2 regions of the Methylobacterium sp. M6A4_1b genome follow, and region 1 is predicted to be linked to the other one. Evidence: predicted binding sites of a transcription regulator. Region 1 holds the regulator's gene; the other holds the start of a gene.
The links. The regulator LexA, encoded in region 1, represses DNA repair genes until DNA is damaged. The targets are predictions, from matches to a motif close to TGTTCNNNNTGTGTTCNG.

Region 1 (14,857 bases):
TGCTGCTGTTCTGGAGCGTCGTGGGCGTGGCGAACAGGTTGCGGTTGCCGGCCGGCGTGGAGAAGTCGAAGCCGTTGTATTTGCTGAAATGGGTACCGCCGTTGATGCCGATCGTGTTGGCGGAGTCGATCTTGTAGGTGATCGCACCCGTGACCCAGTTGATCTCGCCGGAGAAGAAGCCGTCGGTCGCGGCGAACGAGGCGGCCCACGGACCGTCGGAGTAGTTCACCTGCACGCCGTGGTTGATGATGTTTTCCTGCGCGAAGAGAAGGCCGCGCGAGATGTTGAGGTTCTGGAAGGTGAAGGGCAGTTCCGAGCCGATCAGGGTCGGCATGCGGCCGCCCTGGACCGACCAGTTGTCGTTGATCACGTACTTGCCGAAGGCGATCGGAGCCGGCGAGAACAGCAGGTTGGTCTGGTCAATGGCGCTGAAGATCGGCGCGCCGAGGCCCGGGATCGAGTAGGCGCCGACGGCGGCGTAGAACTGGAACGGACCGTCGGCCTTCTGGATGAAGCCCATCAGGTTCGAGAAGTCGGCGCGCGCGAAGCGATCGGCAGCGATGCCCGGAAGCGCGATGGTCGTCACGTTGTTCTGATCGTAGAAGTACCCGCTCACCGCGCCGCCGACATAGATGTCGCCGAACCCGCCGAGCGTCAGGCAGGCCGGGTTCGGGTTCTGCTTGATGAAGCCGCCATAGGCCGGGAAGGTGATTTCGGCCTTGCAGGAAGCCGGGGGAGCCGGAATGGCCAGCACCTTCGCCGGGATGTCGGCTGCAAAAGCACAGACCGATGACAGCAGGACGGCTGAGAGGGCGAGGAGCGAGCGGTGCATGGTCATGGGGAACTCTGCGGAGAAATCTGCGTTATGGCGACGTTCTCAAAGGTTCCCCGCTACGGCAAAGCTATCCTTTGTGCATGCGCCTAATTTTAAGGCAATTTAGCGCCGTCCATACTGGTTTCAGTCGTGGTGTTGCCACAATGGAACAGCTTTGGGATGTGAAGGCCGCTCCCGGAAATTTGCCCCAGCTTGCCGAACCGTTCTCGAGGCGAACCAGTGGGGCACCCTATCGCCGGTCTCGATTCGCACGCTGAGAGATTTCCGGCCTCGGGCATCGTCCTGGTGCCGGCTCGGTCGTGCTGGCTTCGCTTGCCGCCGGGCCCGCGCGCTGGCATCAGCAGGCACGATGAAAGACACGCAGCCCTATGGCACCTACGCTCCCACCGGCCTCGTCGCCCGCATCGCCCAGCTGACGGGGCGGATCTCCTACGCCAGCTGGGCCGGCCGGCGCCTTGCCCTGTTCCTGCGCCGGGTGGCGATCAGCCTGTTGCGGGGTGCGCCTCTCGATGTCGAGCGCTATGGCGCGCGCATGCGGCTCTACCCCTATAACAACAATTGCGAGAAGAAGGTGCTCTTCACGCCGCAGTTCTTCGATCCGGAGGAGCGCGACCTCCTGCGCGCGAAGCTTCAGCCGGGCTGCACCTTCCTCGATATCGGCGCGAACATCGGTGCCTATGCGCTGTTCGTGGCGGCCTTCGCGGGGCCGCGCGCACGCATCCTCGCGGTGGAGCCGCAGCCGGACGTGTTCGACCGGCTGACCTACAACATCGCTCAAAACCCGTTCGGAACCGTGAAGGCGGTGGCGTGTGCCGTCGCCGACAAGGCCGGCGAACTCACTCTGTTCGTCGATCCGCGCAACCGCGGCGAATCAAGCTTGAAGATCGTCGGGACGAACGAAGGTGCACAGATCCGGGTGCCGGCCGTGCCGCTGCTCGAACTCGCCCGCGGCGAGGGGATCGAGTGCATCGACGCCATGAAGCTCGACGTCGAAGGGGCCGAGGACCTGATCCTGGAGCCATTCCTGCGGGCGGCCCCGGTCGCACTGAGGCCACGCCTGCTCATCGTCGAGAACGGCACCGATCAGTGGCAGATCGATCTGCCGGCCTTGCTGGAACAGCACGGCTATCGCCGGATCGCCCGTACGCGCCTCAACCTGATCTTCGAACGGGCGGCCTGACGGCGCGCCGTTCCCCCACCGCCCAAACCGGCTTCCGCCGAGACCAGCGTCCTACAGAACCGGGATCGCAGCGGCGATGGTGATCCCGCCGGGGCCGACGCGGCAGCGATGGGCGTGTACGGCGACGCCAGCGGACCGTGCGGCCTGGAACGCCCGGTCGAAGGCTGGGTCGAGATCCCGGGCCACGTCGAAGCGGTCGGCCCACATCTGCACCACGATGACGACCATCGCGCGGCCCCCCGCCTCCACGACCGCAGCCAGGTCCGCCATGTGCCGGGCGCTGCGAGCGGCGACACAATCCGGGAACTCCGCGAGGCCGGCCCTGCGCATCAGGTGGCAGTTCTTCACCTCGACGTGGTATGGCGGCAGTCCCTCACCCGTGGCGAGGAAGTCGACCCGGCTGGCTTGCGCGTAGCGGACCTCCGGGCGCAGGACGGCGTAGCCGCCGAGCGCCGGCAGGCTGCCGTCGGCGAAGGCCTCCGCCACCAGGGCGTTCGGCCGCATCGTGTTGATGCCCACCCATTGCCTCCCGCCGGGTAGGTCCGCTTCCACCAATTCCCAGGAGAAAGCGAGTTTGCGCGTCGGGCTGCGTGTCTCCGACAGGAGGGCGCGCGTACCCGGAACAGCAAGGCCCAGCATCGCTCCGGGATTGGGGCAATGGGCGGTGACCAGGGAACCATCCGACAGCTCCATGTCGGCCAGGAAGCGCTTGTAGCGGCGCACAAGGCGCGCCTCGAGCAGGGGCGCGGAGAAGCGCATCGGCGGATCCGGGTCAAGAAACAGGTTGATGCGGGCTCCCGTCGGCGCGGAATCGGGCAGTCATGAGGCGCCTGGGCTGGTCAGTGCTACCCGGATGCGACAGAATTCGCGGGGCGCGCCCCGGGTCGATAGCCGGGAAAGCCGCTGTTCGTCCGCGAGGCCGCCATGTTCAATCTTTTCGACATTCTCCAGGCGCAGGCGGGCGCCAATGCGCAGGGACTCGGACGGCAGTTCGGCCTGTCGCCGGACCAGAGCCTGCGTGCGATGGAGGCTCTGATGCCGGCCCTGACAATGGGCCTGCAGCGCAACGTCGCGTACGATCCCACCGGCTTCGCCCAGCTTTTCAATCTCGTGGGGCCGACTCCGCCCACGGTACCGAGCGCGACGCCGCAGATGGACATGCTGGTCAAGCAGCTCTTCGGCTCGCCGCATCTCAGCCAGGCCGTGCTGCAGCAGGCGGCGACCGTGAGCGGCGTCGCGATGCCGGCCCTGAAGCAGATGCTGCCGGTCATGGCCGGTATGGTGGTGGCGGGGATCGTCCACGTCATGATGAATCAGGCACCTCCGCCCGCGCCACCCCCGCGCGCCGAGACGAACCCCTTCGGCTTTCCACCCAACGCCTGGTCGGAGATGATGGAGGCGTTTCTGAAGTCGGGCGCCACCGCGGCGAGTCCTGCGCCCTCGCCGCCCCAGGTGCGAGCCCGTCCGGCACCACCCCGGCTCACCGCTCCGTCGCGAACAGGGGCCGATGTGCCGGACAAGGCCGCTGCGGACGCCCCCTTCGACGTGATGCAGCAGATGTTCCAGACGGGCCTGGAAGTACAGCAGGAGAACGCGCGCGCCATGCAACGGCTGTTCGACACTTTCTGGCGGGATCCCCGCGCTTCGAACGCTGGGGGTGGCGAAGCCTCCGGAGCGAAGCCCAGGGGCGGCCGGACCCGGACGTCGTAGCGCCCAGCGCACCGTCATCCCAGACCGGCCGCTTCCGATCTGGCCCGGTCCTGGCCGCATGCGGGGCAGGTATCGTCCGGGCTGCGTGCTGCCCGGAGCACACTGTCGGCCCTTCCCAACATCCCGGCGGCTCTCGACAGGAACCCTTGCAGAACACTTACGGAACGTTTAATGTGTTCGTGGTTTGTTTCTGGTGCCACCCGCCGCGTTCCGTGGCGTTAACGAAGAGTGTCCCGCATGTTGACGCGTAAGCAGCTGGACCTGCTCCAGTTCATCCAGCTTCGGATGCGCGAGAGCGGCGTTCCTCCGTCGTTCGACGAGATGAAGGACGCTCTCGACTTAAAGTCGAAATCGGGCATCCATCGCCTGATCACAGCTCTCGAGGAGCGTGGCTTCCTGCGCCGGTTGCCGAACCGGGCGCGCGCCATCGAGGTGATCCGCATGCCGGAGAGCCTGAATGGCAACGCGGGCGCGTCGCGCGCCGGTCCCGCTCCCGAGGTGCGCCGCTTCACGCCGAGCGTGGTCGAAGGCGGCAAGGGCAAGGGCTTGCCGGCGGGTGCTTCGGTGTCCCGCCTGCCGACAACGCAGGCCACCGACGAAAGCGGTCGGGCGGTGACCATCCCGGTGATGGGCCGGATCGCGGCCGGCACGCCGATCTCGGCCATCCAGGAGCAGAGTCACTCGGTGACGATGTCGCCGGATTTCCTGGCCGGCGGCGAACATTACGCCCTGGAAGTGCGGGGTGATTCGATGATCGAGGCAGGGATTCTCGACGGTGACCTCGTGGTCATCCGCAAGCAGGACACCGCCAATACCGGAGACATTATCGTCGCGCTCATCGACGATGAGGAGGCGACCCTGAAGCGCCTGCGTCGGCGTGGCTCGTCCATCGCTCTTGAAGCCGCGAACCCAGCCTACGAAACGCGTGTGCTCGGCCCGGACCGGGTGCAGATCCAGGGACGCCTCGTCAGCCTGGTGCGTCGCTACTGAAGGCTGTCGCCGCCCGGTTCGTCACCGGGCGGATCCGATGGATCGGCAGTGGGGTCCGGCGCCGCTCGCGGCGTCGGAAGGATCGGCGGGCCCGCTTTCGTCGGCAGCGCTTCCGTCGGCTTTCTCGACGAATTCGCGCGCCAGGGGACGAGGTCGCCGGGACGCTTGGCCGTCGCGAGTGCCGGGCCATCGCGGGCGAGGCGAACCGACGTCGCGCCGTGCGACTGTAGGAAATTCCGGTCGACGATGATCGACGCGGCGCAGCCCGTCGGGGCGGATTGCCGAGAAATCAGGATCTCTGCCCTGGCGCAATCCTCCCCGATTGCGCGCTTGTCGGTGGTCAGCGCAAGCGCACGACCATCGGGCGTGATCAGGGTGCAGCCGAGGCGGTCGCAGCGCGCGCCTTGAAAAGCCGGGACGTCCTCCACCCTGCGGCCGTCGCCATCGGCCTTCAGCCACTGTCCGAGGACGAAAGACGGGGGCCTACCCAAGGTGGCGAGCCGCCCGCTGAGGTCCCGGATCGCCGCACCCGCCCCCTCGCGATCGATGTAGATGTCGGAGCGTTCCGGGGTGGCCGCACAGGCAATGCCGATTGCCGCCGGAAGCAGGCCGAGCCAGCGCAACGACGAGGCCGGGAGGGTCAATAAGATCAACGCGGATGCCATGAGACAGAGAGCGCCCGCGCCGAATGCCGGGATCACCACGACCGCGTTCCCGAAGGCTGCGATCCAAGTGGAGATCGTCAGCATTCCTCGCACGGCGAGGCCCATCGCCCACCAGACCGGCTGATCCAGGGCAAAGGGATAGGCGAGGATGCCGAGGACGGCCGACGGCATCACGGCCAGCGAGACCAGCGGCAGCGTGAGCGCGTTACCCACGAGCCCGAAGGGTTGGATCGTCTGGAAATGATACGTCGCGAAGGGCGCGGTGGCGATCTGGGCGACGAGAGTCGTTGCCAAGGTGCCGACAATCGCCGTGGTCACCAGGGCGAAGGTTCGGGGCAGCAGGCCGATACCTTCGCGTCGCAGCGCGCGGCCGCCGATCAGCGGTGCGCAGGCGATCAGGCCGGCGACCGCACCGAACGACATCTGGAAGCTCGGCCCGAGGAGCCCGTCCGGCTCGCGCGCCAGGGCGATCAGGGCGGCGATCGCCAGGTTCCGCATGCTGAGGGCCGGCCGGTCGACCAGGATCGCACCGAGCATCACCAGGGTCATGATCAGCGACCTCTCGGCCGCGATGTCCCAGCCGGAGAAGACGCAGTAGGCCGTCACACCCACCATGGCGACGATCGCCGCGAGCTTCTTGATCGGCCAATGCAGCGCTGCGAACGGCAGCATGGCCAGCAGCGCGCGTACGAGCCAGAACACCACGCCGGCCGCCAGGACCATGTGCAGTCCCGAGATCGAGACGACGTGGTAGATGCCGGCGGCGCGCAGAATGTCGTTGGTCTCGGCGCTGATCAGCCCGCGCTTACCCGTGACGAGAGCGGCTGCCACGGCTCCGGCCTGGCCGCCATTGGCGTCCGTGATCCGGCGCGTCAGGGCGTTCCGCGCCGCGTCGACGGCGGCGGCAAGACGGAACTGCCAGTCCGCGGTCTTGGGTCCGGGCCGTACCTCGACCTTGCCGACGAGGGAGCCGACCGCACCGATTTCGCGGAAGAAGGCATCCCGGGCGAAGTCGTAGCCACCGGGCCGAGCGGCTTCCGGGGGCGGGAGCAGGCGCGCGGTCGCGGCGATGCGGTCGCCCGGTTTCAAGGTGTTCGCCTTGCGGTAGGAGACGCGTACCCGGGCTGGCCGGACCTCGGGGTCGAGGGTGCCCAAGCGTTCGACGCGGATGATCAGGCGTGCGCCCTCCTCCCGCTCGTCCAACCCCTCGATGGTTCCGAGCAGGGGTGCGATCGTGGTGCGGGCCAGGATCGGACCGCTGACGCGCTGCACCCGCGCTGTTGCCGCCGCGAAGCCGAGGAACGCCGCGATGGCCGCGATGACAAGGGCGAGCCCGATAGGACGGCTCGCGAGGAACGGCGTCGTACCGGCCAACAGGCCCGCGGCCGCGAGCGGCGCCAGGAGCGATGGTGTCCCTTGCGTACCGAGGAAGAACGCCAGTATGCCGCAGCCGAACGCGACGGCGATCCACGCAAAGAGGCGGCGCTGCTCGATCTCGCGGTTCCACCCTGCGCGAAGCCAGGCAACGATGAGGCCGGCACCGGGGCGACGCGCGGCGAGGTAGCGCGTGATGCTCCCCATCGCAGCCGTCGCACGTGCCTCCGCCATCGCGTGAACCTCTGGCTCGTGTCCCCGTTCAGGAGGCAGCGATGAACTCGGCGGTCCTCGGAACCACACGACCCGAGGAACTGGACGATTTCTTAACGCTTGCCCTCGCGCATGCTACACGCGCGTTTCCGGGCCGGTCGATCCGCTTCCCGCCCGTTTCACGAGCCATTCAAGTCCAGATTGATGTCGTCAGCCGTCGTCACGCGTTTCGCGCCCTCGCCTACGGGCTACCTCCATATCGGCGGTGCTCGCACGGCCCTGTTCAACTGGCTCTATGCCCGCCGCTTCGGCGGCCGCATGCTGCTGCGCATCGAAGACACCGACCGGGAACGTTCGACGCAAGGGGCCATCGACGCGATCCTCGACGGCATGCGCTGGCTCGGCCTCGATTGGGATGGGGACGTCATCTACCAGTACGCCCGTGCCGCTCGTCACCGAGAGGCCGCCGAGACTCTGCTGGCCTCCGGCAATGCCTATCGCTGCTACGCTACGCCCGAGGAACTGACGGCGATGCGCGAGTCGGCCCGGGCCGAGGGACGGCCCCTGCGCTATGACGGCCGCTGGCGCGACCGCGATCCGTCCGATGCGCCCGCAGGCGTCAAGCCGGTGATTCGGCTGCGCGCGCCCACCGACGGCGAGACGGTGGTCGAGGACGGTGTGCAGGGACGCGTGGTCTGGCAGAACAAGGATCTCGACGACCTCGTCCTGCTGCGCTCCGACGGCAACCCGACCTACATGCTCGCCGTCGTGGTGGACGACCACGACATGGGCGTCACTCAGGTCATCCGGGGCGACGACCATCTCACGAATGCCGCGCGCCAACGCCAGATCTACGACGCCCTCGGGTGGGAGGCGCCCGCCATGGCGCATATCCCACTGATCCACGGAGCCGACGGCGCCAAGCTCTCGAAGCGCCACGGCGCCCTGGGCGTCGACGCTTATCGGGACCTCGGCTACCTGCCGAACGCCCTGCGCAACTACCTCGTCCGCCTCGGCTGGAGCCATGGCGACCAGGAAGTGTTCTCCACCGAAGAGATGATCGCCGCCTTCGACCTCAAGGCGATCGGCCGTTCGCCGGCGCGCTTCGACTTCGCCAAATTGGAGAACCTCAACGGACTCTACATCCGGGGCGCCGCCGATGCGGACCTCGTGGCGGCGATCGACCACGTGCTGCCGGTCCTCGGTCCGGCACGGGGCATCGCGGTGCCCATGAGCCCGTCCCTGCGCGCGACGCTGACCGCCGCGATGCCGGGCCTGAAGGAGCGCGCCAAGACCCTCGTCGAACTTCTCGACAGCGCCTACTACCTCACCGCCGCCCGCCCCCTCGTGCCCGACGAGAAGGCGAAGGGGCTTCTCGGCGACGAGGCTCGGGATCGTCTCGCCACGCTCCTGCCTGCTCTCGAAGTGCTGCCCGATTGGAACGCCGCCGCCACCGAAGGCGCGGTCCGGCTTTTCGCCGAGACCAGCGGGCTCAAGCTCGGCCAGATCGCGCAGCCCCTGCGGGCTGCGCTCACCGGGCGCGCGACCTCACCGCCGGTCTTCGACGTGATGGCCGTTCTCGGCCGCGAGGAATGCCTCGGCCGCCTGCGCGACCAGACCTGCTGAGACCGCAGCGCACATAAGTGCCGATTCGGTTCGGCGTTTTGTGCGGACGAATGACAAATCGGCCTGGATTTCGCTTCGACACCGAGGTGAGACGGGCCGTCGGTTGATGGCAGTCCGCCGATCCGCTACCCCCATGCTCGTGTGAGCAAGTGCAGCATGCGCTGCGTTTGCACCCCGGACCCGGGTGGTCGATTGCATCGCCACGCGGGCCGCCGCCGCCCCGCTGCCACGAAAGGGTCCAGGTCTCCATGAGCGCCTCCAGCACGATCACCGTGGGCGACGACCACGTTGAGCTTCCGATCAAGACCGGCACCATCGGTCCGGATGTCATCGACATCGGGAAGCTCTACGCGAAGACGGGCAAGTTCACCTTCGACCCCGGCTTCACCTCCACCGCCTCCTGCGAGTCGAAGATCACCTACATCGACGGCGATGCGGGCGTCCTTCTCTACCGCGGGTACCCCATCGAGCAGATCGCCGAGCAAGGCGACTTCCTCGAGACCTGCTACCTGATGCTGTTCGGCGAATTGCCGACCCCGGCCCAGAAGGCGGATTTCGACTATCGGATCACGCGCCACACCATGGTGCATGACCAGATGAACCGCTTCTTCCAAGGGTTCCGCCGCGACGCGCACCCGATGGCGATCATGGTCGCCTGCGTCGGTGCGCTCTCGGCCTTCTATCACGATTCGACCGATATCTCGGACGACCAGCAGCGCATGGTCGCCTCGATGCGGATGATCGCCAAGATGCCGACCCTGGCTGCGATGGCCTACAAGTACTCGATTGGCCAACCGTTCGTTTATCCCAAGAACGACCTTGACTACACCTCGAATTTCCTGCGGATGTGCTTCGCGGTGCCTTGCGAGGAGTTCAAGGTCAATCCGATCTTCGCCCGCGCGCTGGACCGGATCTTCATCCTGCATGCCGATCACGAGCAGAACGCCTCGACCTCGACGGTCCGTCTCGCCGGCTCCTCGGGCGCCAACCCCTTCGCCTGTATCGCGGCCGGCATCGCTTGCCTGTGGGGGCCCGCCCATGGCGGCGCCAACGAGGCGGCCCTCAAGATGCTTGAGGAGATCGGTCATCCGGAGAACGTCGCCAAGTACGTGGCGAAGGCCAAGGACAAGAACGACCCGTTCCGCCTGATGGGCTTCGGCCATCGCGTCTACAAGAACTATGATCCGCGCGCGCGCATCATGCAGAAGACCACTCACGAGGTGCTCGGTCAGCTCGGCATCAAGGACGATCCGCTGCTCGAGGTCGCGGTGCAGCTCGAGCAGATCGCGCTCAAGGACGACTACTTCATCGAGAAGAAGCTCTACCCGAACATCGATTTCTACTCGGGCATCACCCTGAAGGCGATGGGCTTCCCGACCTCGATGTTCACGGTGCTGTTCGCGCTCGCGCGCACCACGGGCTGGATCGCCCAGTGGGCCGAGATGATCGAGGATCCCTCGCAGAAGATCGGCCGCCCGCGCCAGCTCTACATCGGCCCCGACAAGCGCGAGTACACGCCGATCGATCAGCGCGCCTGATCCTTTGCCGCCTCGCCGGCCCGGTTCCGGCGAGGCGTCCTTTCCTCGTGAGCGGAACGGCGGGGACCGGGCCGCTCAGTGTGGCCGGGCGCGGTCAACGACCTCGCGCGCGGCCGCGAAGGCCTCGTCGGCATCGAGATCGGTGGTGTCGAGGATGACAGCGTCCGCCGCCGCCTTCAGCGGCGCCGTGGAGCGCTGCGCGTCTCGTGCGTCGCGCGCGACGATGTCGGCCAGGATGGCCCCGAGGCTTGCTGATTCACCTCGACGCAGCAATTCGAGATGGCGCCGGCGTGCCCGCTCCTCGGGAGCGGCCGTGATGAACAGCTTCACCTGCGCATTCGGACAGACGACGGTTCCGATATCCCGCCCGTCCAGTACCGCGCCGGTGGCATTGCCGGCGAAGCGCTGCTGCCAGGCGAGGAGGGCCGCCCGTACGGCCGGCACCGCCGAGATGCGTGAGGCCGCCTCGCCCATGGCCCGCTCACGCAGGCGCGGGTCGGCGAGCCGGTCGGCGATCAGGCTGGAAGCCGCCCGCGCGGCCGCCTGATGATCGTCGAGGTTGCGGCCCGCGTCGATGACCGTCAGGGCGACGGCACGATACAGCAAGCCGGTATCGAGGTGCGGCAGGCCGTAATGGGTCGCCAGCCGCTTGGCCAGGGTGCCCTTGCCCGAGGCGGCGGGGCCGTCGATCGCGATCACCATCGGCATCGCGATCACCCCTCGATCCGGCCGCCGAGGCCCTGCATCGTCGGCAGGAAGCTCGGGAAACTGGTGGCGATCATCGCGCCGTCGTCCACGGTGACCGGGGCGCGGGTAGCGAGACCCATCACCAGGAAGGCCATGGCGATGCGATGGTCGAGATGGGTCGCGACCGTGCCGCCACCCCGCGCCGGCTCGCCGGTGCCGTGGACGATGAGATCGTCGCCGTCGACGACGTGGGCGACCCCGTTGGAACTCAGGCCGTCCGCCACCGCCGCGAGACGGTCGGATTCCTTCACGCGAAGTTCGTGCAGGCCGCGCATCGTGGTGGTGCCCTCGGCGAAGGCGGCGGCAACGGCGAGCACCGGGTACTCGTCGATCATCGAAGGCGCGCGCTCCGGAGGCACTTCGACGCCGCGCAGGCGGCTCGCCCGCACGCGCAGGTCCGCGACCGTCTCGCCGCCCTCCTCCCGCTCGCGCAGGCGCTCGATGTCGGCGCCCATCTCGATCAGGGTGGTGATCAGCCCAATCCGCAGAGGGTTCATCATGACGCCTTCCAGCGTCACCTCGGAACCCGGGACGAGCAGTGCCGCCACCAGGGGGAAGGCCGCAGAGGATGGGTCGGCGGGCACGACGACCTTGATGCCGCGCAGGGTGGGCTGGCCCGTGAGCGTGATCGCACGACCGTGCCCGTCGGGCCCGTGGGGCGTCACCGTCACTTCGGCACCGAACAGGCGCAGCATCCGCTCGGTATGGTCGCGGGTGGCCGCCGCCTCGATCACGGTCGTGGTCCCGGGCGCGTTCAGCGCGGCCAGCAGCACCGCCGACTTGATCTGGGCCGAGGCCACCGGCGTCTCGTAGGTGATCGGGATCGCCTCGCGCGGGCCGCGCAGCGTCAGGGGCACCCGGCCGCCCTCCTCCTCGCTCACCACCTCGGTGCCCATCCGTACCAGCGGATCGAGGATTCGACGCATCGGCCGCTTTCGCAGGGAGGCGTCGCCGTCGAAGGTCGCGGTGACGGGCTGGCCACCGACGACGCCCATCATCAGGCGCGAGCCCGTTCCGGCATTCCCGAAGTCGAGCACATCCTCGGGGTCGCTGAGGCCGCCGATCCCGACGCCGCGGAGACGCCAACGCCCTTCGCCGACCCGCTCCACGTCGGCGCCGAGGGCCTGGGCGGCGGCAGCGGTGCGCAGGACGTCGTCACCTTCGAGAAGTCCCTCGATATTGGTCTCGCCGATGCTGAGCAGCCCGAGGATCATCGCGCGATGCGAGATGGATTTGTCCCCTGGAGGTCGCAGGCTGCCCTGCAAGGGCAGGCCCGCATAAGCTGTCAGGGGTTGCGGCGGAGAATCATGAGACACGGGCGTCGACTTTTCGGCTGGGCGTCGGAGCGCCTGCGGGCTGGCCGGCAGGCGCGTCGATCAGGGGGCCGGTTAATGCATGGGGCCGGTTAACATGGGTCGCCGTCGCCGTCATCCGGTGGGTGCGCCTCCTGGGTGTCCCGCGTCCGAAAACCCCCGTGGAACGGCGATCCTGGGCGTGAACGCCCACGATTCGCAGGAGAATTTGACAGGAGCGTCCCACGCGACTAACGGGGCGCCTCTCCCAAAAGATCGCACGTATTAGAGGTTCGCCCGTGGCCAGACCGGAACTCGGCTTGAAGCGTCAATGCATGAGCTGCGGCGCCAAGTTCTACGACCTCGACAACGACCCGCCGACCTGTCCGAAATGCGGAACGATCTATCAGGTCGCCGCGGCCTCCGGCCGCGCCGCTCCAGCCCTGGCGGCACGCGCGGCCGCGGTCCCGGCCGACGAGGAAGATACGGACGCCGAGAAGGGCGGTCCGGAGATCGTGTCGCTCGATGAGGTCGAAGCGGCCGAGGATGACGCCGATACGACGACCGAGGACGTCGACGGCGACAGCAACGACGATGCCGACGACACCTTCCTCGAAGAGGAGGACACCGGCGACGATGACGTGGCCGACCTCATCGACGGCGATATCGAGAACGACGAGGAGAGTTGATCGTCATCTCCTCTCAAGCCCGCCGGGAAAAAAGTTTGCCGGCGGGGCACAAAGGGGGTTGAGGCGGCGGACAAGCCCCAGTACATGACCGCTATCGACGGCGGGCGAAGCGCCCGCCGACGAAGACCACCCCGGGACTTCCAGAAGCCGGGGTGTTGAGAGTGGGGCCTTAGCTCAGCTGGGAGAGCGCTTCCATGGCATGGAAGAGGTCATCGGTTCGATCCCGTTAGGCTCCACCAATCTCACTTTGATTTTTCGATATCCCATCCCGTTTCGAACTGCTCGATGCGCCCGCGTCATGTGGTTCTTCGGGTTCCGCCGGCTTCCATCGCGGCGCGATCGCGATCCCGAGGAAAACGGCGCGCGCGCGAAATAGGGGTTGAGGCGGCGGCTCGATCCCAGTATGTCACCGCCATCGCCGGTGCGGCTCGAGGCCTCTCCGGTGCGAACGACCACCCTGAGTGTTCCAGACGCCAAGGTGTTGAGAGTGGGGCCTTAGCTCAGCTGGGAGAGCGCTTCCATGGCATGGAAGAGGTCATCGGTTCGATCCCGTTAGGCTCCACCAAAACTTATCTCAGACGTCCCGACATCAATGTAGACCTTTCCGCACGTGCTGCGTATGGCGGTGCGGTATGGGCACCCGCGGCGGCCACGACGGCACGCGATGCAGATGTATTGGACGTGGCTCGGTGTTCATGGTTTCGCGGTTCACGGCGACGTCCCTCTCCGGCGACCCTGTCACGCTCCCAGCTGCGACGACCCTCCTGACCGACCTCTGTGATCGCCTGCTCACCGGCCCGAGCGCCACGGCGGTCCTTGAGCAATGGTGCCTCACACGCGGTCTCATGCAGGACTCGGGTCTCGTCGCCCTTGCGGTTCCAGCGTCCGAGCGCCCCGCAAGCCCAATTCAGCGGGAGCGCCTCGCGGTGCCCCCCGAAGCGCTCGTGCGCTATCGCCGGGTTCGCCTGACCTGCGGACCCCACGTGCTGTCGGAGGCCGAGAACTGGTACGTCCCGTCGCGCCTCACACCCGCGATGAATAGGCTCCTGGAGACCAGCGAGGTGCCCTTCGGGCGCGTCGTGCAGGCGCTGTCGCCCTCGCGCCGAACCCTGTCCCTGCGCCTCCTGCCCGCTGCCGATCTCCCGGACAAGGCCAGCCGCGACGAACCGCTCTTCGCGATCGAAGCTCTGCTGCTGCGGAAAGACGGCCTGCCCCTGTGCGAGGTCGGCGAGGTCTATACCGGGGCCGTCCTCGCTTCCGCCTGAAACGGGGCCGCGGCCCTGCCGTATGAGATCTGGCCAGTGCCGGGGCCTCGCGCTATGCCCTCGCCCTGAGGGGGCTCAGGGCGAGGAATTCGGACATGGTGATCACGAGACGGGTGCTGCGGAGTGTCGGATGCGCGGGGGCGCTCACGCTCCTTCTGGGGGCGGCGGCGACGGCCCAGCAGGGGAAGGACGCCTCAGGCCTGTGGCTGACCGAGACCGGTGCATCGAAGGTGCGGATCAGCCGTTGCGGCGACGGCTATTGCGGAACTGTGGTGAGCGTCGCCGGTCCGGGGCTCGACGCCAACAATCCGGATCCCGCCCTGCGCTCCCGTAGCCTGGTCGGCGTGCAGATCATGAACACACGCACCGCTGGCGCGAAGGGCTACGAGGGCACGCTGTACAATCCGAACGACGGCAAGACCTACGCGGGCGCCATGACCATTAAAGGCCCCGACACCGTCGAGGTCTCAGGCTGCGTGATGAGCGTCTTCTGCAAGACTCAGAGCTGGAAGCGCGTGAACTGAGCGCCCGCCCGCCCCTCCGGATTGCGCGTAGGGGCGGGCCTGCCAGATTCAGGCCGCGAGCACGGCGCGGATCGCGTCGATGGCCGCCTGGGCGCCAGCGCCCTCCGGGCCGCCGGCCTGCGCCATGTCGCGGCGTCCGCCGCCGCCCTTGCCGCCGAGATGCCCCGCGCCGGCCCGGACCAGTGCGACGGCGTCGTAGCGCTCGGTGA
Region 2 (14,857 bases), on a different contig from region 1:
GCGCCCGCAGGTCGAGCCGGTCGGTCAGGCCGCCCGCCGGATGGTAGTCCGCCGCGATGAGGAACGGCCGGGCGCGCTTCAGCGCTGAGGTCAGCCGGGCGATGTCGTCGAGGCGCAGGCGCGTGTGCCGGCGCGCCCGGATGATCTTGTCCACCGCCCGCGCGCCGAGGCCCGGCACTCGCAGCAGCATCTCCCGGTCGGCGACGTTCACGTCGACGGGGAAGCGGTGGCGGTGCTTCAAGGCCCAGGCGAGCTTCGGGTCGATGTCGAGGGAGAGCATCCCGTCCTCGGTGGCGTCCGCCACGTCGTCGGGGGTGAAGGCGTAGTATCGCAGCAGCCAGTCGCCCTGGTAGAGCCGGTGCTCGCGCTGGAGCGGGGGGGATTTCAGGGGCAGGATGCTCGAGCCGTCGGGAATCGGACTGAAGGCGGAATAGTAGACCCGCTTCAGGTTGTACGAACCGTAGAGCAGCGCGCTCTTGCGGATCAGGGCCTCATCCGTGGTGGCGTCGGCTCCGACGATCACCTGCGTCGATTGCCCGGCCGGCGAGAACCGGCGCTTCTCGGCCTTGGCCTCGACGATGCGCTCGCCGATCTGTTGGATCGCGTTCTGGATGACGGCGCCGTCCTTTTCGGGCGCGAGGCGCTCCAGGCTCGCCTCGGTGGGCAATTCGACGTTGATCGAGAGCCGGTCGGCGTAGAGGCCCGCCTCCTCGATCAGCCAGGGGCTCGCTTCCGGAATCGACTTCAGGTGGATGTAGCCGCGAAAGCCGTGGTCGCGCCGCAGGGACTTGGCCACCCGCGTCAGCAGTTCCATGGTGTGGTCGGGGGACTTGATGATGCCGGAGGAGAGGAACAACCCCTCGATGTAGTTGCGCTTGTAGAACTCCACCGTCAGCGTCACGACCTCCTCGACGGAGAACTTCGCCCGCTGGACGTTGGAGGAGCGGCGATTGACGCAGTAGGCGCAGTCGAACAGGCAGTAGTTCGTCAGCAGGATCTTCAGGAGCGAGATGCAGCGCCCGTCCGGCGTGTAGGCGTGGCAGATGCCGGCCCCCGTGGTCGAGCCGAGTTCGCCCTTGCCGGCCGAGCGCTTGGGCGCCCCGGAGGACGAGCACGAGGCGTCGTACTTGGCGGCATCGGCGAGGATGCGCAGCTTCTTGGCGAGCGTTTCGTCCATCGAAGAGAGATGCGCCTCGTTCGCGGTTCGTTCAAGTTTTCGCGCACGAATTCGGTCTTTCTCCGCCGCCGCGATGTCGCAGCCGAGATGTCGGAACCAAACGCCGACGTCCGCGGCGGCCCTAAGCCCCGGATCTGAAGGTTTCGGCGTCGGGATCGGCGTCGGGATCCGCCTCGATCACCCGTCGGCCAAGGCCGTAGGGGAAGCCGGCGCGGGCCATGGCGGCGAGATCCCGGTCGCGATGGGCTTCGCGGGTCCCGGGGCGGCGCCAGGGGCCGAGGCGCCGCCGCCTGGCATAGGCCCGCGCCGCTTCCTCCTCGAGGTCGACGCCTTCGTCCGCCGTCTCCCGCTCGTTCTCCATCGCGCTGGCCACCTGCTCGCGCGAAACGCCCTTGGCGGCGAGCTTGGCCGACAGGGCGCGGGCGGAGGCGCCCCGCCGGCGCAGGGCCGCGAGACGCCCGGCCGTGAAGCGGGCGTCGTCCACGAGGCCGGCGCCGACCGCGCGCGCCACCGTGGCCTCGATCGCCTCCGCGAAGGCGCTCGCCTCCTCCCCGCGCAGGCGGCAGCGCTTGTCGACCCGCCGCTTCAGGGTCTGCCGCAGCATTGCCACGGAGGCGCTGTAGCGTTCGAGGTAATGCAGGGCCGCCCGCTCGAGATAGGCGGGGGTGACGGGCGGTGGCGGCTTCGCCTCGGCCCGGCCATCCGGGGCAGCTCCGGCGGGGCGGCGGGACGCAACGTTTCGCGGTGTCATCGGTTCTTCACGATCCGGACGGGTTTCGGGTGTGGCTCTCGTAGAGATGGTGATCACGCTGGACGAAGGCTCGTTCCTGCCATGCCGGCATTTCTCGTGAGACGCGAGTGGCTTCTCGTCTTCCTGGCGCTGGGCTTCGCCCTGGTGGCGGGGATGCTGGTCTACCTGTCGCGCCCGACCACGCTGACCGTGGCGGTGGGGCCCCGGGACGGCGCCGAGGCGACCCTCCTGCAGACCTATGCCCAGGCTCTCGCCCGGGGCCGCGAGGATGTCCGCCTCAAGCTGACTTTCTACGATGACGTGCGCGACAGCGCCGAAGCGCTCCAGCGCAACAAGGCCGATCTCGCCGTGGTCCGGCCCGATGTCCTCCTGCCGGAGAACGGGCTCACCCTGGCGATCCTGCACGACGAGGCCCTGCTGATCGCCGCCCCCGAGGCGGCCGGCATCGAGAACTTCCCCGATCTCGCGCGCAAGCGCCTCGGCGTGGTCGAGCGGCACGCCGCCGACCTGCCGTTCGTGACGAACCTGCTCGCCTTCTACGATTTCGCGGCGCACACGGCGGCCGAGCCGGTGCCCGAGGGCGGCCTCGGCCCGGCCCGGGTCGCCCTGGTGCCGCTCACGCCCCAGGAGGTCACGAGCGCCATCGCGGAGGGCCGGGTCGACGCGGTGGCGGTCATCGCCGCCCCGGCCTCGAAGGCCGCGATCTCGACGGTGCACGCCGTCGAGGCCGCGTCGGCCGAGAAGAAGATCAACTTCGTCTCGGTGCCGGATGGCGAGGCGATCATCCAGCGGATGCCCGAGCTGCAATCCGTGACGATTCCCGCCGGCACCTTCGGCGGCCGCCCCAAGCGCCCGGACGAGGACGTGAAGACGGTGGGCGCGTCCTACCGCCTGATGGCCCGCGGGGGCGTCAGCCGCTTCACCGTCGCCTCGGTGACCCAGCACCTGTTCGAGTGGCGCTCGAAGCTGGCGCCCCTGGCGCCGATCGCCAACCTGATGAAGGCGCCGGACTTCGATTCCACCGTGGCGGCCACCAGCGCCCGCCTGCCGAACCATCCCGGCGCGGTGGATTACTTCGAGCGCGAACAGCAGACGATGTTCGAGCGCTACGAGGACTACATCTACCTGCTGGCGTTCTTCGGCGGGACCGTCGGCTCCGGCGTCGCCTGGATCGCCCAGCGCCTCGCCCGCAAGCGCCGCGAGCGCATCGACGTCGTTCTCGACCGGCTCCTCGACATCCTGCGCGAGGTGCGCGCCTCCACCTGCAAGGCCGATCTCGACGGCCTCGTGCGCGAGACCGACGACCTCGTGGCGGACGTCGTCCAGCACGCCCGCGAGCGCAACATCGACAACCGCACCGTGAGCGCCCTCATCCTCGCCATCGACGCGGTCCATGCCGCGATCAACGACGAGCGGCGCAATCTCGGGGCGGACACCGGCGAGAGCGGCCGCGCCGTGGATCACGCCCGCACGGCTCGGCTGCTGTCGCTGCACGCGCCGGCGGCGGAGTAGCCCTCAGTACCGGATCGTCCCCCGCAGTCCGAACACCGCCGCGTTGCGGATGCGCGCACCGCTGGCGTCGCGCGGGTTGGGGATGCCGCCGCCGGGCCGGAACACGTATTGGACGTCCGGCTGCAGAGTGACGCCGGGGCCGAGCACCGCCTGATAGGTCGCCTCCAGCACCGCCTCGCTGCTGCGCCTCGGCATCGCGACACCGGTCGCCAGGATCGTATCGGTGTCGAGGCCGCGGGCCTGGGCGGAGATCCGGGAATAGCCGAAGGCGAGGCCCACGGTGTCGTCGGAGCGGCCGGGCAGCAGGCCCTTGTAGGCGATGCCCACGTCGGCATAGAGGTCGACGAGGCTGCGGTCGGCCGGCGAGGCGGAGGCGCGCAGGAACACGCTCGCGCCGTCGTTGGGGTCGTCGGGCTCGCGGTAGACGGTCTGGTCGACGAGGCCGTAGAGGCCCGCCTGCCCGCGGAAGCGGCGGGCGTTGCCGCTGCTTTCCGGCGCGGCCAGGGAGGTGCCGGCGCCGTCGAAGCGCAGGCTGTCGAAGCGGCCGAAATGATACCAGCCGCCGAGCGTCACCGTGCCGGCCTCGCCGGTGCTCCCCGGCGCGATGTTGTAGGCGTAGGAGGCCTCGGCGATCACCAGGGGCGGGTCGTTCGTGCGGAAATCGGTCCCCGTGCGGTTGCGCCGCTGCGGGTCGGAGGCGCCGTTGCCGCGCGCAGGCCCGGCCGGATCGCCGTCGAACAGCCCGACCTGGAAGGACAGGTTGGCGTTGGGCACGAGCTTCGCCCGCACGCCCGGCACCGCGAGGGGGTAGATCGGCCCGCCGCTCGGGATCACCACGGCCATGTTGTTGGGCCAGCCGAAGGTCGAATTCACGAACACCGTGCCGGTCTGGGTCACGGCGAACTCGGTATCGGCGGCGATCTGCCCGAACTTCAGGCCGAACTGGTCGCCGAAGAGCTTCTGCTCGAACCAGAGCTCGTAGAGGCGCGACGAGGGCAGGGCCTCGATGCCGCTGACCGTGATGAGGTTGTCCACCGCGCTGCGCGACAGACCGGCGCCGTGGATCTGGAACAGGTTGGTGTGGAGCGCGCCCCCGGTCCAGCCGACGAGGGGACCGAGATCCACGTCGATCTCGAGGTCGAGCAGGCCCTCGGTGATGCCGCGCCGGCGCAGGCCGCCCGAGACGTTGCCGAGACTCTCGCCGATATAGGTCAGGCTGTAGGTGACGCCGCGCTCCTTCAGGAAGGCCCGGAAGCCGAAGGGGTCGCCGGCGGGGCCGAGCTGATCCTGGATCGAGGTGTCGAGGTTGGCGGACGGACGCGACGAGGTGACGGACTGGGCGACCGAGGTCTGGGGGTCGCCGCCCGCGCCCCGCGGCGAGCCGATGGCGCGTCCCTCCACGGCCAGGCGCGCGGCGATCTCGGCCGGGGTCTCGGCGAGGGCGAAATCCGCCGGCACGCCGACGAACGCGAGGGCGCCGCCGAGGACGGCTGCGCCGAGCCGTCGCGGCGGAGCGGGGCGCGGTCGAGAGGGGCTGGGCGGTGGGGTCAAGCGTCCGAGCGATCCGGGGGCGGTCCCATGCCGCCCCCGTGGGACACTAGACGGGTTGCGTGACGCCCAGGCAACTGCCCGGCGCGCGTCTCAGCCGGCGGCGTCGAGTTCCGGACCGCGGGTGACGTCGAGACCGCCCGGCGCGCCCGGCGGCGGGCCGACCGGGACGGGCCGGCCGGTGCGGGCCGCCTCGTAGATCGCCTCCATCAGGACCTGGTCCTGCAGGCCCTCCTCGCCGGGGGTGCGGGGGCGCCGATCCTCCTGGATGCAGCGGGCCATGTGGTCGATCTCCAGGGCGAACTGGTTCTTCTGCGTCAGGATGCGGGTGTCCTGCGACTCCGCCTGTCCGTCCGGCCGCGCCACCACCAGGCGCTGGCCCCGGTAGGCGAAGGCGTTCTGCAGGTCGATGTCGGCCTTGTCGGTATGGACCTGGAGCCGGCGCGACTCGTGCACCCCGTAGCTCGTCATGCACTGGGCGATGAGATTCGAGGGGAAGCGCAGGGTGAAGGCGACCGTCTCCTCGACCTCGGCGAATTTCGGATCGCCCTCGGGCGCGTGGATCTGCGCCGTCACCGAGACCGGCTCCTCGCCGGTCAGAGCGCGTACGCCGTTGAGGCAGTAGAGCCCGATATCCGGCAGGGCGCCGCCGCCGGCGAGCGCCTTCTTCAGGCGCCATTGCTGGGGCAGCCCGGTGGTCTGGCCGTTGAAGGCCTGGATCAGCCGCGGACGGCCGAACTCGCCGGAGCGGGCGAGGCGCATCACCTCGCGGTTGTAGGGCTCGTACTGGCAGCGATAGGCGATCATCAGCTTGACCTTGGCCGCCGCGCAGGCCGCGATCATGTCCCGAGCCTCGGCCGAGGAGGCCGCCATCGGCTTCTCGCAGAGGACGTGCTTGCCGGCCTTGGCCGCGGCCAGGACGTCGCCGCGATGCACCGCGTTCGGCGTCACCACGTAGACCGCCTGGACCGCGGGATTCTGCGCCAGCCGGTCCCACTCGTCGTAGCCGTAGACCGCCTCCGGCGCGATCCCGTACTGCTCGGCCACGAGCTTCGCCTTGGCGGGGGTGCCCGACATCAGCGCGACCACGCGCGCGCGCTTCGTCTCGCCGAAGGCCGGCAGGATCTCCTCCAGGCTCAGGCGCCCGAGGCCCACGATGGCGAAGCCGACGCGCTGGCCCGGCGGCATCGGGGCGGGCGGCGGCGGGGGCGCCCGGTCGCCGGGGCCGCGCCAGTTCGGGAACATCACCTTGCCGCCCTGCACCGCGCCGGTATCGGCCGGGACCGAGGCGGGCGGCGGCCCCGACTGCGCCTCCGCGCCCGTCGCCCCGAGGGCGAGGCCGGTCAGCGTCGCGGTGCCCGCGCGAAGGACGTTGCGGCGGGAGAGGGGGATTTCATCCGTCATGACGTGCGCTGTCGGTTCCGGCGGGACAGGGGCCGCGGATCGGGAACCGACGGCCTGCTCCCTCGGGAACGTCACGGCGAGAAACGCGGTTCCGGCGATCCCGGCACCTGCGCCACCGGACCGCCGGGGCCTTCAGGCCTCGTCGCCCCGCGCGGCCAAGCGGGCCCGCAGCGACGCGATCTCCGCGCGCGCCGCCCGAAGGTCGCGCATCAGTCCGATGGGGACCGGCACCGCGGCCGGCGGATCCGGCACGAACCGGACGCCGACGCAGTCGTCGCCGCGCCAGATCAGGCGCACCGACCGCGTCTGCCGGGTCTTGCGGATGTGGAGGTCGAAGATCTCCGGCAGGGGCACGCCGTCGCTCAAGGCGAGACGGAAGCCGTCCGGACCGCTGTCGCGCACCAGGCAGGCGGTGTCGGAGGCAAACGGGGCGATGCGGATATCGGCGCCGAGGAGACTCCGCAGCCGCTGGCCGGCGCGCCGTTCCCGTTGTCCCAGAAGCATGGGGTCATCTCCGGAAGTTGCATCCCTCGATAACACGGTTGTGAGGAACCGGCGCCGTCCCGCAGGCAGCGCCGGCCGCTGAATCCGACGGTATGGTTAAGGCCGCCGCTCCGGCTCCCCGTGCCGGGTCGGGGCCTCGACCTCCCCGCGCTGCTGCAGGACGAGGGCCACGAACCAGCACAGGGCGGCCCAGGCGGCCCCGACGCACCAGCCGGCGACCACGTCGCTCGGCCAGTGCACCCCGAGATAGATCCGGCTGATGCCCACCAGCAGCGTCATCGAGACCCCGACGGTGAGCACGAGGATCTTCACCTCGCGCTGCCGGTCCACGCGGGCGATCAGGCTCGCCAGGGTGAGATAGGCGATGGCCGACATCATCGCGTGGCCGCTGGGGAAGCTCGCGGTGAACACCTCCATCCCGTGCGGCACGAGGTCGGGACGGGGCCGGTGGTAGAACAATTTGAGCACCGTCGAGGCGATCTCGCCGCCGCCGATGGCGGCGATCACGAACACGGCGATGCGCCGGCGCCCGGTCATCGCCAGGTAGGCGCAGGCCGCCGTGGTCACGAACACGATCGTGAAGACGCTGCCGAGCCCGGTGATGTCGCGCATGGTCTCCTCGAGCCAGCGCGGTCCGATCGGATCGGAGAGGTCGGCCGGATTGCGCAGGGCCAGCAGGATCTTGCGGTCCAGCGCCTCGGTCGAGCCCTCGCCGACCTCGTTGGCCAGGGCGAAGAAGCCGTAGCCGAGGAGGCTCACGGCCAGCAGCGCCAGGACCGGGCCGACCTCGTTGAGGCGCAGGGCCAGGCGCAGGGCATTCGCCCGGGTCACGAGCGGATTGTTGCGGTAGCCGGAGGGCAGGGCTTTCATGCGGGCGTCTTCGCGAATGCGTCGTTGGGGAGCCGGGTCGGGGAGCCGGATCGGCCCGGCATAGCGGATCGGAGGGGCGGCCTCCATCGGGGTGAGGCCGGCGCTACCCGAACGCGAAGCGGGCGCGTCGCTCCCAGGGGCCGCCGAGGTAGCGCCAGAGCAGCACGCCGGGCGCGGTGAAGCGGAACGGCACGAACTCCGCCTCCAGCGCGGCGTGGAGCGCGCGGGCGGTGGCGGGATCGACCTTGTTCTGCACCGTGACGTGCGGGCGCCAGCCCTGCCGGTCCTGCGCGGTCAGACCCTCGCCCAGGCCCTCGAACGCGTCGGCGAGCCGCGCCCGGAAGGCCGAGAGGGCGTCGGAATCGAGCACGAAGGCGACGCCGCGCCCGATGAAGCGCAGGCCGGTGACCGCGACCTCGGGGGACGCCTGGGTCCGGGTCATCGCCGCCAGGGTCTCGGCGATGCCGGGCTCGCGGGCACCGGGCAGATGATGGAACAGGGTCGCGTGGGCGGGGATGTGGTTGAGGGCCTGCGGGAAGTGCCGGCGGCGCAGGGCGTCGAACCGCGCGAAGGTGTCGGGATCCATCGCGAGCGTGAGGATCAGCGGGTCGGGCGTGGGCGTGGGGTCTGTCATGGTCCGATCCGGCGTGAGGCAGGGAGATGGCGCGGGCGGGAGGCGTGTCCAGGACCCGGGCGGGCCCGCGCGGCCTGTTCAGGGCCGCCCGGGCCGGCTAGAGAGCCCCGATGCGGCGCAAACACCGGGAAATCGTCCATGTGGGGCGCGAAGGCTGGCTCTTCCTGATCGGAGGCACGAACGGTGTCCTCGAGCAGTACCGCGCCACCCTGTCCCGGTGGTGGCGCCTGCGCGGCTGGGTCAAGCTCATCGAGGCGCGGGCCGCCCGGGCGCAGGCGCTGGGCATCCGCTACGTCCACGTCGTCGTGCCCGAGAAGCTGTCGGTCTACGACGACCGGACCCAGGACCTGCGCTTCGATCCGCGCCAGGCGCCCACCCGGGTGCTGGCCCGGCGCCTGATCAACAACCCCCACTACGTCGACCTGCTGGCGCCGATGCGGGCTGCGCGCGACGGCGCGGTGCCGCTCTACTACCGCACCGACACGCACTGGAACTACGAGGGCTGCCGCCTCGCCTACGGGGTGCTGATGCGGGCCTGCGGCGCCGTGCCCCCGGCCGATCTCGACGTCCGCGAGCGCTACGAGACCACACGGGTGCGCGATCTGGGCGAGAAGGTTCCGGAGAAGCCGATCGAGACGGCGAGCCACGCGGTGCTCGACCGGGACGCCCACCGGACCTATGTGAGCCCGCTGGTGGCCGCCTACGAGGCCGCCGGCCGCGCCCCGGACCTCCATGTCGGCGCCCATGTCTGCTTCCGGAACGAACGGCCGGACGTCGATCCGCGCACCCTGGTGCTGTTCGGCGATTCCTACGCCCACTTCGCCCCGATCATGCTCACCGGCATCCTGGCCGAGAGCTTCCGCGAGGTTCACTTCGTCTGGTCGTCGAGCATCGACTGGGGCTATGTCGAACGCGTGCGGCCGGATCTCCTCGTGTTCGAGATGGCCGAGCGCTTCGTCACCCGCCTGCCCGACGACACCTTCGACATCGCGACCTACCAGAAGGGCGTGCATCTCGAGGCCGCCGCGTCCGCCGCCGCACCGGAGGGGCTGTCCGCCGAGGCCTGAGCGCCCATCTTCCCGCGCATCGGGATCGCGGGAAGGATGCATCATGGGGCTGCTCGTCGACGGCGTCTGGCAGGATACCTGGTACGACACCAAGGAGACCGGCGGCCGCTTCAAGCGCACGGACGCCAAGTTCCGGAACTGGATCACCGCCGACGGGTCCCCCGGTCCGAGCGGGGAGGGCGGGTTTCCGGCCGAGGCCGGGCGCTACCACCTCTACGTCTCGCTGGCCTGCCCCTGGGCCCACCGCACCCTGATCGTGCGCGCCCTGAAGGGCCTGGAGGAGGCGATCTCGGTCTCGGTGGTCGATCCGCACATGGGCCAGGAGGGCTGGGTCTTCGGCGATTCACCCGGCGCCACGCCCGACACGGTCAACGGCGCGACCCGCCTCTACGAGGTCTACCTGAAGAACGATCCCGGCTTCACCGGCCGCGTCACCGTGCCGGTGCTGTGGGACAGGCGGCGCGGCGTCATCGTGTCGAACGAGTCGGCCGAGATCGTCCGCATGCTCGACGGCGCCTTCGGGACCGCCGGGCCGGACCTCTACCCCGCCGACCTCGCGGACGCGATCGACGCGGTCAACGCCAGGGTCTACGACGCCGTGAACAACGGGGTCTACAAGGCGGGCTTCGCCACCGACCCGGGCGCCTATGCCGAGGCCTTCACCGCGCTGTTCACCGAGCTCGACGCCCTGGAGGCCCGCCTCGACGCGGCGCGCTACCTCTGCGGCGACCGGCTGACGGAGGCGGACATCCGCCTGTTCACCACCCTGGTGCGGTTCGACGCCGTCTATGTCGGGCACTTCAAGTGCAACCTGCGGCGCATCGCCGATTATCCCAATCTCTCGAACTACCTGCGCGACGTCTATTCACTGCCGGGGGTCGCCGGGACGGTGAACCTCACCCATATCAAGCGGCACTATTACGAGAGCCACCCGACCATCAATCCGACCCGCATCGTCCCCCTCGGGCCGGCCCTCGACTTCGCGGCCCCGAACGACCGCGCCGCGCGCTTCCCGGCCTGAGCGCGGGACCCTGCCCGACAGAACCCGGGACCCTGCGCGTGCGCAGACCCTCGACGAACCGACCCGCAGCCTTACATCGGACCCATGATGCGCCTCTCGACCGCCCGCCTCGTCCTCGCCGCCGCCCCGCTGCTCGCGGCCGCTCCCGCCCTCGCCCAGACGGCCGTCAAGCTCGAGGGCCGCTGCGAGAAGCTCGTGATCGCCGGCAAGGACGTCTCGGGCACCTGCAAGAACACGCTGATGAACACGGTCTCGCGCAACCGCACGAGCTTCGATTTCGCGGCCGAGGGCCGTGCCCTGAGCTTCAGCGGCAACGGCGCCCAGCAGGAGCGCACGGAGGAGAGCGACCCGCTTCAGCCGATCAACCTCGTCATTCCGAGCGAGACGACGAAGGACGGCGTGGCGCAAGGACCGCTGGTCGCCGTCGGGTCCTGCGCCTTCAGCACTCCGGAGCCGGGCAAGACCGCGATCACCTGCGAGGCGAACGCCGCCAAAGGCACCTATCAGGGGGTCTTCGTGACAGATGCCAAAACGCCGGAGACGACGCCGGATGCGGGCCGGACCGGCGGGAGCGCCCCGCGCTAGGGGGCGCCGGTCCCCGCCGGGCGGGGCGGAGCCCGTCCGGGGAAAGCCGGCGCCGGAGACGGGACGCGCCGGGAGCCGGGGGCGATCGCGTGTGGACGTCCGCTCTGGTCCGGGCGCGCGGAGTTCCCATCTCTTGACGCAGGACGGGACGGGCGGCCAGACCCGGACCCTCCCACGGATCCATACGAAGGCCTTGAGGACGTTATGCTGAACGATGCGCCGGTGCCGGGCGGGACCACCAAGGACGTGACCACGGCGAGCTTCCGCCAGGACGTCATCGCCGAGTCGATGCAGCAGCCCGTGCTGGTCGACTTCTGGGCGCCGTGGTGCGGCCCGTGCAAGCAGCTCGCCCCCGTGTTGGAGAAGGTCGTCCAGGGCTCCGCCGGGAAGGTGAAGCTCGTCAAGATGAACATCGACGAGCACCCCTCCATCGCCGGCCAGCTCGGCATCCAGTCGATTCCGGCCGTGATCGCCTTCGACAAGGGCCAGCCGGTGGACGGCTTCATGGGGGCGGTGCCCGAGGCCCAGATCAAGGAATTCATCGCGCGGCTCGCCGGCCCCGCCGGCCCGACCCCGATCGAGGAGGCGATGGCGGAGGCCGAGGCGCTCCTCGGCGTCGGTGACGTGGCGCAGGCCGCCCAGATCTACGCCGCCGTGCTCGCCGAGGAGCCCGAGAACGTCGACGCCATCGCGGCCCTCGCCAAGATCCAGCTCGACCTCGGCGACCTCGAGAACGCCAAGCAGATCGTCGCCATGGCGCCGCCCGAGACGGCCTCCCATGCCGGCCTCGCCAGCGTGCGCGCGGCGATCGAGCTCGCCGAGCAGGCCGCGGCTTTGGGCGACCTCGGCACCTTCCAGACCCGGATCGAGGCCGACCCGAACGATTTCCAGGCCCGCTTCGACCTCGCGCTCGGCCTCAACGGCCGCAACATGCGCGACGAGGCGGTGGACCAGCTGATCGAGATCGAGCGCCGGGACCGGACCTGGAACGAGGGTGCGGCGCGCAAGCAGCTCCTCACCTTCTTCGAGGCCTGGGGCCTGATGGACAAGGCCTCGATCCGCGGGCGGCGACGCCTGTCGACCCTGGTCTTTGCGTGAGGCCGCGAACGAACCGCAGGGGAACACGATGAGCACGCATGCGGGCTACAAGGGACCGGCCGACTGCCCCGGAGTGATTCCGGTCTTCCCGCTGCCCGGCGCGCTGCTGCTGCCGCGCGGACAGATGCCCCTGAACATCTTCGAGCCGCGCTACCTCGCCATGATCGACGACGCCCTGCGGGGCGACCGGATCATCGGCATGATCCAGCCGGACGTGGAGGCGGGCGCGTCGCCGATGACGCCCAAGCTCTTCCGCGTCGGCTGCGCCGGGCGGATCACCCAGTTCGCCGAGACCGGAGACGGGCGCTACCTGATCTCGCTCACCGGCATCGCCCGGTTCCGGGTGGAGAGCGAGCTCGCCACCACCACCCGCTACCGCCGCTGCCAGGTCTCGTACGACGATTTCGCCTCCGATTTCGAGGCGCGGGCGGGGGAGGCGGCGGTGGACCGCGAGGGCGTGCTGAAGGCCCTGCGCGACTTCGTCGAGGTCAACGACCTCAAGGTCGACTGGGCCGGCATCGAGGAGGCGCCCAACGAGGCCCTGGTCAACGCCCTCTGCATGATGAGCCCCTTCGGCGCCCGCGAGAAGCAGGCCATGCTGGAGGCGGCGGACCTCAAGACGCGGGCCGAGGTCTTGATTGCGGTGACCGAAATGGAGTTGGTGCGCGGGTCGGGCTCCGAGCCCACCCTGCAGTGACCACGTTCCGCGAAGGAGACGCCCCAGATGGCCGATGACACCCCGAGCCCCGTCGAGGCCACCCGCGTCGACCCCAAGCTCCTCGAACTCCTCGTCTGCCCGCTGACGAAGGATACCCTCGAGTACGATGCTGGCCGCCAGGAGCTGGTGAGCCGCTCGGCGCGCCTCGCCTACCCGATCCGCGACGGCATCCCGATCATGCTGCCGGAAGAGGCGCGCGCGCTGACCGACTGAGCGGGGCCGCCGGCATGACCGATCGCCCGACCGTCGCCATCGTCGCCACCGGCGGCACCATCGCGATGAAGAACGATCCCGTCACCGGGGCTCCGGTCCCCGCCCTAACGGGGGCCGACCTCGCCGCCGCGGTGCCGCGGCTCGCCGACCTCGCGCGGATCGAGGTGGTGGAATTCGCCAACGTGCCGAGCGCCTATATGGGGCCGGAGCTCTGGCCGGACCTCAGCCGCACGGTGGCGGGCCTGCTCGCCCGTCCCGAGATCGCGGGCGCCATCGTCCTGCACGGCACCGACACCCTCGACCAGACCGCCTATTTCCTCGACCTGACGCTCACCAGCGACAAGCCGGTGGTGATGGTGGGCGCCCAGCGCAACGCCTCCGAGGCGGATGCCGACGGAGCGCGCAACCTCCGCAACGCGGTCCGCCAGATCCTGGCCCAGGGCGCGCGCGGAGATCTGCAGGGACTGGGCGTGACGGTGACGCTCAACCACAACATCAATGCGGCCCGCGAGGTGCGCAAGTCCCACACCAACAACGTCGAGACCTTCCAGTCCGGCGAGGCCGGTTTCCTCGGCCACGTGGACGAGGACCGGGTGGTGTTCTCCCGGAAATCCCTGCGCCGCCAGACCCTGCCGCTGCCCGACCGGCTCGCCCGGGTCGAGATCGTGGCGATGGCGGCCGGCAGCGACGGGCGCCAGCTCCGCCACGCCGTGGCGGACGGGGCCGAGGGCGTGGTGATCGCCGCCTACGGCTTCGGCAACGTCAACGAGGCCCTGTACGACGCGGTGGTGGAGGCGGTCGCCGCCGGCGTCACCATCGTGGTGGCGAGCCAGGTCCCCCACGGCCGCGCCCTTCCGGTCTACGGTTTCAAGGGCGGCGGCAGCACGCTGCGCGCGGCCGGCGCGGTCTTCGCCGACGACCTCACGCCGGACAAGGCCCGTGTCCTGGCGCTGCTCGCCCTGCCGGTCACCCGCGACCGCCAAGCATTGCAAGCGTATTACGACCGATAACGCCAAGCTCTGACCCGGTCATTCTGCCTCGGTCATGGCCCGTTCAGGCACCTTCGGCAATAAGTCCCATCATCGAATTGTGGAGCCTGTCACAATCTTGCCGCTTCGGCGGGTATGATCAGCGCATTCACACGCCATCGTCTGCTTGCACTGCCGTTGCGCCGCCCCGCGGTCGCGGCTCGGGCGGACGCTTATTGTCGAAGGATGATGCATGTCCAAAGTTGCGGTGGTTCTGGCGCTCGGAGCCGGCCTGTCCTCGCCCGCGATGATCCCGGCTGCCGCCCGAGACGGCGGAAACTTCAACGGGGCCTGGTCGGTGGAACTCGTCACCGAGAGCGGCATGGTCTGCGACAGCCGCTACACCTACGGGGTGTCGGTGCAGGAGGGGCAGGTGCGCCTGACCTCCGCGGCGGCCGGCGCCACCCTGAACGGCCGCGTCGGGCCGGACGGCACGGTCGGCCTCAACGTCTCGAACGGCACCGCTTCGGGCGCGGTCTCGGGCCGCCTCCAGGCCCAGAGCGGCGGCGGCACCTGGAAGGTCTCGTCCCTGTGCTCGGGCCGCTGGACGGCCCGGCGTCACACGACGCGGACCGCCCAGGCGGAGTAGGGCCGGGCGGGACCGCGCCCCGAGGCGCGCGCCTCGGCCGCACGGCCCCCGGGCATCCCCTTCGCGTCAGGCGGCCGCCAGCCACTGACGCGCTTCGTCGATATGCGCGCGGTCGAAGGTCTTGATCTGGGCCGGCGA

Region 2: a site for LexA is predicted at 1,195-1,212, ahead of ACLBWX_RS12825 (putative DNA modification/repair radical SAM protein). Genes of this name have one in related genera too.

What each region holds. Positions count from the first base shown of each region.
Region 1 is NZ_JBKEZQ010000017.1:21,936-36,792, forward strand. Features, by position in the region: gene ACLBWX_RS16250 (outer membrane beta-barrel protein) at 1-838, opposite strand, end outside; gene ACLBWX_RS16255 (FkbM family methyltransferase) at 1,185-2,015, shown strand; gene sfsA (DNA/RNA nuclease SfsA) at 2,067-2,774, opposite strand; gene ACLBWX_RS16265 (DUF937 domain-containing protein) at 2,940-3,725, shown strand; gene lexA (transcriptional repressor LexA) at 3,963-4,715, shown strand; gene ACLBWX_RS16275 (ComEC/Rec2 family competence protein) at 4,709-6,988, opposite strand; gene gltX (glutamate--tRNA ligase) at 7,172-8,593, shown strand; gene gltA (citrate synthase) at 8,842-10,131, shown strand; gene cmk ((d)CMP kinase) at 10,207-10,839, opposite strand; gene aroA (3-phosphoshikimate 1-carboxyvinyltransferase) at 10,845-12,194, opposite strand; gene ACLBWX_RS16300 (TIGR02300 family protein) at 12,470-12,859, shown strand; tRNA gene ACLBWX_RS16305 (tRNA-Ala) at 13,023-13,098, shown strand; tRNA gene ACLBWX_RS16310 (tRNA-Ala) at 13,349-13,424, shown strand; gene ACLBWX_RS16315 (hypothetical protein) at 13,786-14,124, shown strand; gene ACLBWX_RS16320 (DUF2147 domain-containing protein) at 14,220-14,648, shown strand; gene alaS (alanine--tRNA ligase) at 14,697-14,857, opposite strand, start outside.
Region 2 is NZ_JBKEZQ010000011.1:29,521-44,377, reverse strand. Features, by position in the region: gene ACLBWX_RS12825 (putative DNA modification/repair radical SAM protein) at 1-1,177, opposite strand, end outside; gene ACLBWX_RS12820 (regulatory protein RecX) at 1,299-1,928, opposite strand; gene ACLBWX_RS12815 (TAXI family TRAP transporter solute-binding subunit) at 2,010-3,440, shown strand; gene ACLBWX_RS12810 (carbohydrate porin) at 3,444-4,991, opposite strand; gene ACLBWX_RS12805 (Gfo/Idh/MocA family protein) at 5,082-6,392, opposite strand; gene ACLBWX_RS12800 (PilZ domain-containing protein) at 6,525-6,896, opposite strand; gene ACLBWX_RS12795 (phosphatase PAP2 family protein) at 6,993-7,766, opposite strand; gene ACLBWX_RS12790 (2'-5' RNA ligase family protein) at 7,870-8,400, opposite strand; gene ACLBWX_RS12785 (alginate O-acetyltransferase AlgX-related protein) at 8,511-9,467, shown strand; gene ACLBWX_RS12780 (glutathione S-transferase family protein) at 9,511-10,488, shown strand; gene ACLBWX_RS12775 (hypothetical protein) at 10,573-11,073, shown strand; gene trxA (thioredoxin) at 11,278-12,171, shown strand; gene ACLBWX_RS12765 (LON peptidase substrate-binding domain-containing protein) at 12,200-12,868, shown strand; gene ACLBWX_RS12760 (Trm112 family protein) at 12,896-13,102, shown strand; gene ACLBWX_RS12755 (asparaginase) at 13,117-14,112, shown strand; gene ACLBWX_RS12750 (hypothetical protein) at 14,324-14,719, shown strand; gene ACLBWX_RS12745 (SpoIIAA family protein) at 14,786-14,857, opposite strand, start outside.